Regions from separate parts of the Streptomyces sp. NPDC053542 genome, predicted to be linked through region 2. Evidence: riboswitches for the same ligand, from Rfam matches in the RefSeq annotation. Region 2 holds a riboswitch; each other region holds the start of a gene.

Evidence for each region. A riboswitch is a leader RNA that binds a small molecule or an ion and turns the genes downstream of it on or off. The one in region 2 is predicted to bind cobalamin.
Region 1: it holds a riboswitch for cobalamin, as region 2 does, so the genes downstream of both, ACIGXO_RS16855 (HoxN/HupN/NixA family nickel/cobalt transporter) here and ACIGXO_RS12565 (prenyltransferase/squalene oxidase repeat-containing protein) in region 2, are expected to answer to the same signal.
Region 3: it holds a riboswitch for cobalamin, as region 2 does, so the genes downstream of both, ACIGXO_RS02030 (CbtB-domain containing protein) here and ACIGXO_RS12565 (prenyltransferase/squalene oxidase repeat-containing protein) in region 2, are expected to answer to the same signal.

What each region holds. Positions count from the first base shown of each region.
Region 1 is NZ_JBITXL010000005.1:422,165-424,415, reverse strand. Features, by position in the region: gene ACIGXO_RS16860 (HhH-GPD-type base excision DNA repair protein) at 1-77, shown strand, start outside; gene ACIGXO_RS16855 (HoxN/HupN/NixA family nickel/cobalt transporter) at 141-1,256, opposite strand; cobalamin riboswitch at 1,288-1,507, opposite strand; gene ACIGXO_RS16850 (helix-turn-helix domain-containing protein) at 1,504-2,251, opposite strand, start outside.
Region 2 is NZ_JBITXL010000004.1:194,179-196,429, forward strand. Features, by position in the region: gene ACIGXO_RS12560 (MBL fold metallo-hydrolase) at 1-753, shown strand, start outside; cobalamin riboswitch at 812-952, shown strand; gene ACIGXO_RS12565 (prenyltransferase/squalene oxidase repeat-containing protein) at 1,129-2,251, shown strand, end outside.
Region 3 is NZ_JBITXL010000001.1:447,189-449,439, reverse strand. Features, by position in the region: gene ACIGXO_RS02035 (CbtA family protein) at 1-589, opposite strand, end outside; gene ACIGXO_RS02030 (CbtB-domain containing protein) at 609-833, opposite strand; cobalamin riboswitch at 864-1,007, opposite strand; gene ACIGXO_RS02025 (histidine phosphatase family protein) at 1,128-1,784, shown strand; gene ACIGXO_RS02020 (IclR family transcriptional regulator) at 1,761-2,251, opposite strand, start outside.

The DNA.
Region 1 (2,251 bases), on a different contig from region 2:
GCCCCGAGTCGCTGGCCGAGGTCCGGGCGTACAAGCAGCAGATGAAGCGGGCGGCGAAGAAGGCGGCGGGGAAGTAGGGGCGGGGCCGACCAGGGCCCTCACCCTCGGTCGGCCGCCGCCCCTCTCCTCGTACCGGGTGCTCAGCCCTCCGGCGAGGCGGCCACCCGGGCCGCCCACCGCTTTTCGACGCCCGACAGCCGCCAGTAGGCGATCGCCGCCGCCCAGACGACGACGAAGAGGCCGACGATGAGGTAGCCGACGTTGTCCAGCTCCAGGCCGGAGATCCAGCCGGTGACCGCGTCCGTCAGGCCGAGCTTGTCGTGCAGGACGCTGACCAGCTCGATGGTCCCGATGAAGAGCGCCACGGCGATGGAGAGCCCGGTGATCGTGAGGTTGTAGTAGACCTTGCGCACCGGGTTGGAGAACGCCCACTGGTACGCGAAGTTCATGAACGTGCCGTCGAGCGTGTCGAAGAGGCTCATCCCGGCCGCGAACAGCAGCGGCAGGCACAGCACCGCGTACCAGGGCAGCCCGGACGCGGCGCCGCTGCCCGCCATCACCATCAGCGTCACCTCGGTCGCGGTGTCGAAGCCGAGGCCGAGGAGCAGCCCGATCGGGAACATCTGGCCCGGCCGCGTGATGGCCTTGGTGAACCGGCCGAGCACCCGGTTCATGAAGCCGCGCGAGTCCAGCTGCCGCTCCAGCTCCGACTCGTCGTACTCCCCGGCCCGCATGGCACGGAAGACGCGCCAGATGCCGGCCAGCGCGACCAGGTTGAGGGCGGCGATCAGGTAGAGGAACGCCCCGGAGACGGTGGTCCCGACCGTGCCGAGCACCTGATGCGTACGGGACTCCTCGTCCATCAGGATCCCCGCGAGCGCCGCGCCGCCCGAGACCAGCGCGGCCATGATCACGACCATGCTGGAGTGGCCGAGCGCGAACCAGAAGCCCACCGAGACCGGGCGCTTCCCGTCGGCCATGAGCTTGCGGGTGGTGTTGTCGATGGCGGCGATGTGGTCCGCGTCGAACGCGTGCCGCATGCCGAGGGTGTACGCGGTGACGCCCAGGCCGACGCCGAACACCTGGGTGCCGACGGTGTAGTGGCCGGGCACGACGAGCAGGAACAGCACACCGAACGCGACGATGTGCAGCGCGGCTATGACCGCCAGCAGACCGGCGGTCCGTACGGTGTCGCGGCGCTGCCAGCGGAAATCGGGCAGCACGGAAGAAGCAGGGGCATCGGTGGGCAGGGCCATCCGGCGATCACGCTCCAGCACCTCGTGGAATCAGTTCGTGAGATGCCGTGGCCGGTCTCCTGGCTTACGGGTTCACACTCCCGTCCCGGCCTTCCCGCCCGCACTCCGCGGACAGTGGCCCCTCGTACGCACGCGGTGCGCGTACGAGGCAGGGGTCGGTAGCTCCCCGATCACAGTGGCGAGGGCCGCTCCGGAATCGGACCCGAAGGTCTCCACCGGTCTTCCCGAGCACCACGGCCCGGCCACTCTAACCTCCCGCCTCCCGATGCCGGACGGCGTCCTCCGTCGCCGGATCGACGGCCACCGGGTCCGCCGCCCAGCTCCCCAGCAGCCGCAGGGATTCCGCCGAGGCCGAGCCCGGCTCCGCGTGGTAGACGATCAGCTGCTGGTCCGGGTCGGCGGGCAGCCGCAGCGTCTCGTACGACAGGGTCAGCGGCCCGACGACGGGGTGGTGCAGCCGCTTCACGCCGAAGCCCTTGTCCTGCACGTCGTGGGCGGCCCACAGCTGCCGGAACTCCTCGCTCTTGACCGACAGCTCCCCGATCAGCGAGGCGAGCAGCGGGTCGTCGGGATGGCAGCCCGCGTCCATCCGCAGGAAGGCGACGATGTCCGCGGCCTTGCTCTCCCAGTCGACGTAGAGCTCGCGGGAGGCCGGGTCCAGGAAGACCTGCCGGGCGATGTTCCGCTCCTCGGGCGCGAGCGCGGCGTAGTCGCCGAGCAGCGCGCACGCCATGCGGTTCCACCCGATGACGTCCAGGCGGCGGCCCGCCACATACGCCGGTATCCCCTCCATCGAGTCCAGCAGCTGCTGCAGCGCGGGCCGCACCCGCTGCGGGCGCCCCGCGCCGCGCGAGCGCTTGGCCTTGGGTTTGACCAGGTGAGTGAGGTGGGCGCGCTCGGCGGCGGTGAGCCGCAGGGCGTTGGCGATCGCGTCCAGGACGGCGGTGGAGACGTTCTGGCCGTGGCCCTGTTCGAGCCGTACGTAGTACGCGACG
Region 2 (2,251 bases):
GAGGCCGAGCCGGGGACCTGGCTGACGTACCTCATCGGCAAACTGGCCGCGGCGGGCGCGCCCGAGGAGCACCTCGCGCCGCTCTACGCGGCCCGCGCCGAGGGGCGCACACGCGGGCTCCCCGAGAAACCTCCCGCGCTCCCGGATCGCGAGATCGTCCCCGGCGAGCTGCTGGACCTCGCGGGGCGGCGGCTGCGCGCCGTCTGGACGCCGGGCCACACACCGGGCCATGTCTGCCTGCACCTGGAGGAGGCGCACCCGGCGGCGCACCCCGGCAACGGGCGCCTCTTCTCCGGCGACCACCTGCTGCCGGGCATCAGCCCGCACGTCGGCCTGTACGAGGACCCGGACGACCCGCATTATGCCGACCCTTCCCCAAGCTCTCGGCTTCGCTCGAGCAGGGGAGACCCCATTGGCGACTACCTGGACTCCCTGGAGCGGATCGCGCGGCTCGGCGTCGCCGAGGTACTGCCCGCGCACCAGCACGCGTTCACCGGCGCCGCCGAGCGGGCGGCGGAGCTCCTCGCGCACCACGAGGAACGGCTCGGTGGCCTGCGTGCCCTGCTCGCCGCCCCGCTCACGCCGTGGCAGCTCGCCGAGACCATGACGTGGAACCGCCCGTGGGCGGAGATCCCGTACGGCTCGCGCACCATCGCCGTCTCCGAAGCCGAGGCGCATCTGCGGCGCCTGGTGAAGACGGGGCTGGCGGAGCCGGTGCCGGGCTCGGACCCGGTGACGTACCGGGCGGTGTGAGGGACTTCCCATCCGGCGGCGACGGTGTACGTGCCGGAGACCGGTCGCTACCCGCCGGTTAAAGTGGTCCGGACAAGTTCATTCGTGCCCGACCGGGGGAAGCCGGTGGAAAACCGGCGCTGACCCGCAGCCGTGAGCGCTGGCGCGCACCCGTGCGCCGGAGCGAGCCGGAACGCCCGGCGGGGCACACCCAAGGCTCCCGCGTACCGTACGGCCGCCCTTCAGCGGCCGCCCGGCGCGCGGCACCGTCGAGGTATACGGAGCTGAGCCCGGTGCCACCGCGCCCGCGCGCCGCGCGGCCGTGGTGCGGCGGAGTGCGGCTGCGTGACCTCCCACCTCGCGCACCCCGCGAACCGACCGAGAGGCACCGACCCCATGGCCATCACGGCCCGCTCCCTCGCCGCCCCGGCGCGCCGCTGCGCCGCGGCCCTGGCCGCCGCCGTGCTGTGCGCGGCCGCTGCCCCGGCCGCGTTCGCCGCCGACCCCGCGCCCGCCGCGTCCCCGAAGCTCCCGAAGGGCCTGTACGGCAGCACGGACCCGAAGTACGACGGCGTCTGGCGGCAGTCGCTGGCGCTGCTGGCGCAGGACACCGCGGGCGTGCGCCCGGCGGACTCGGCGGTGGACTGGCTCGCCGGACAGCAGTGCGCCGACGGCGCGTTCACCGCGTACCGCGCCGACCCGGAGCAGCCCTGCGACGCGAAGACGATGCGGGACACCAACCAGACGGCCGCCGCCGTGCAGGCGCTGGCCGCGGTCGGCGGGCACGCGGACGCGGTGCGCGAGGGCGTCTCCTGGCTGAAGTCCGCGCAGAACGACGACGGCGGCTGGGGCTCCGCCGCCGACGCCCCGAGCGACGCCAACTCCACCTCGGTGGTGATCGGCGCGCTGGCCGCCACGGGCACGAAGCCGGCATCGGTGACCTCCAAGAAGGGCGGCAGGACCCCGTACGAGGGGCTGCTCGCCTTCCGTCTCGGCTGCGACGCCGAGAAGAAGGACCGCGGCGCGTTCGCCTTCCAGGCCAAGGACGGGAAGCTCGCCGCCAATGAGGACGCGACGGCAGCGGCTGTACTGGGCGCGCTGGGCAAGGGCTTCGTGGTCGAGCCGGGCGCGCACTCCGTGAAGGCCGCGTCCTGCGAGGAGGCGGCGAAGGACCCGCACGCGGCCGCCGGCGGCGCCGCCGACCAGCTCGGCTCCGTCCTGGACGCGCACGGCCACCACCTGATGTCCGCGATGCCCGGCGCCGAGTCGCAGCCGGACGTCGGCAACACCGCCGACGCCGTCGTCGCGCTGGCCGCCGCGGGGCGCGCCGACGCGGCGAAGCAGTCGCTGGGCTGGCTGCGCGGGCACTCGGCGGCCTGGGCGAAGCAGAGCGGCCCGGCCGCGTACGCGCAGCTGATCCTCGCCGCGCACGCCACCGGCGGCGACCCGCGCGACTTCGGCGGCACGGACCTGGTCTCGAAGCTGAACGCGACCGGCCCGAAGCCCGCATCCGCCGTCT
Region 3 (2,251 bases), on a different contig from region 2:
CCGCGGGGACCTCGTTCACCGCGGGGAGGAACGCGTACGCGAGGCCGACCACGAAGGCGAAGGCCGCCGAAGCCGCCACGGTCGCGTACCAGTTGCCCAGCCGCGGGGCCAGACGCCGGCCCAGGATGACCGCGCCGACCGCGAGCAGCACGCTGAGCGCGATCATCAGGAAGTACAGGGCGGTGCGCCGGCCCAGTGTGTCCGGGTCGCTCGCGGCCGGCGGGTTGGCCGGGTACTTGAGGAACGGGATCAGGTACACGGCGAGGAAGGCGCCCAGCGAAAGGAGCGCCGCGGTGGCCCGGGGGCCGAAGCGGCCGATGCGGCCCCAGGCGACGCAGAACGCCAGGGCGGCGATGCCGCCGAGCGCTACGCCGTACACGAGGACGCCCGTCGCCAGTCCGCTGGTCGCCTGCATGGTGCGGCTGACCAGTTCCACGCCGTGTTCGTGGCTGTGTGCCTCCTCGTATGCGATGGCCGCATCGATCTCGGGTTCGCCGAGGAGATAGGCCATGACCAGTGCGAGAGCGCCGGCCGCGAGGCCGGCGATCATTCCGCGTACGAGCAGCGCCCGTACGGAGATGGGCTGCATGATGTGCTGCCTCCCGTGCTCAGTGGCAGGGGAAGCCGAGCAGATGCCGGCCGTCGTGGACCCATTCGTGCACGCCCTCGCCGGAGAAGACCGAGGTCACGCCCTGCTCGGTGCCGACGAAGTAGAGCAGGACGAGCATGAGGATGCCGAAGAAGAGGGCCCAAGGTGCGATGGCCTTGAGGGAGATGGGGGTGATCGCCGGCGTTGCGGCGGAGAGGGAAGTGGGCGCAGCGGACTGAGCCATGGCAGTACCTCCAAGGGAACACGCGTCCCGGTCTTGGTGCCTTACGACGGTGCGGGGTCTGACTTCCCCGTCAGCGCCCGGCCCTCGGCAGTGAGGGACGGGACGGAGTACACAGTGGCGCGGCCGTACCGGAGTCTCACCGGCTTCCGTCGCACCGTCGTCATGTCCATGCGACCGTAGCGCCTGCGGGTTCCCGTGGCTATGGCGCGCGGGTGGGGCCGATGTGCGCCCTCCGCGCGCCCAACCGCCTTGCGGGGGTTGGCGGATGGGACGATCAAGGCGGGAGGTCCGAGGATGACGGTGCGCGTGATGTTGGTCTCACCAGCGCTGGGGGAGGCGCAGCGGCAGGTGCGGTTCGACGGGGGAGAGTCCGTGGACGCGGGCGCTCTCCGGCAAACGCGTGCCGTGGCGGCGGCCGTGCGCGCGGAGGTCGTACGGGCGGACATAGTACGAACGGACACAGTACGGGCGGACGCCGCACCGGCAGCGACGCGGTGCTATTACGGCGCGTCGGCACGGTGCCGCGAGACCGCCGTCGCTCTCGGGCTGGAAGCGGCCCGGGCGCCGGAGCTGGGCGATCTCGATGTCGGTTCCTGGCGTGGGCGGACCCTGGACGAGGTCACCGAGGCGGAGCCGCGGGCCGTCGCCGACTGGCTCGCGGACCCCGCGTCCGCCCCGCACGGTGGGGAGTCCCTGCACGCCCTGATCGCCAGGGTGGGGGCCTGGCTGGACGGCCGCTCGGCGGAGACCGGACGGATCACGGCAGTCGTGGAGCCGGCCGTGATCCGTGCGGCATTGGTGCACGCCCTCGGCCTGCCCGCCGCCGTCTTCTGGCGGCTGGACGTCGCACCGCTCTCCGTCACCGAACTCTCGGGCCGAGCCGGGCGGTGGAACCTGCGGTGCGGGCGCCCCCTTGGTTCCGGCCTCTCAGAAGGGGCGCGGCGGCAGTAGTACGGCGAGTTCCTGGGCCGCTGTGGCCAGGGCGGGGCGCAGGGCCAGCAGGTCCTCCGTGGGCATGCGGAAGGCGGGGGCCGCGACGGAGAGGGCGGCGTGGGCGATGCCGTCCGGGGAGAGGATGGGGACGCCCAGCGCGCGGATGCCCGGCTCGTGTTCCTCGTCGGCGAGCGCGTGGCCTTCGGCGCGTACCTTCTCGATTTCGGAGCGGAACGCGGCACGGTCGGTGATCGAGTGGGGGCCCAGCTTGGTCAGTTCGACGCTTTCGGTGAGCGATTCGCGTACCTCGGCGGGTGCGAAGGCGATCAGTACCTTGCCCATCGAGGTGCAGTGCACCGGGCCGTGCTTGCCGGGCTCGCCGCGCACGCTCACCTGCTGCGGTCCCTCGACGTGATGGATGTAGAGCTGCTTGTCGCCGTCCAGTACCGACATCAGGACGGCTTCCCGGCAGGTCTCGGCGAGCC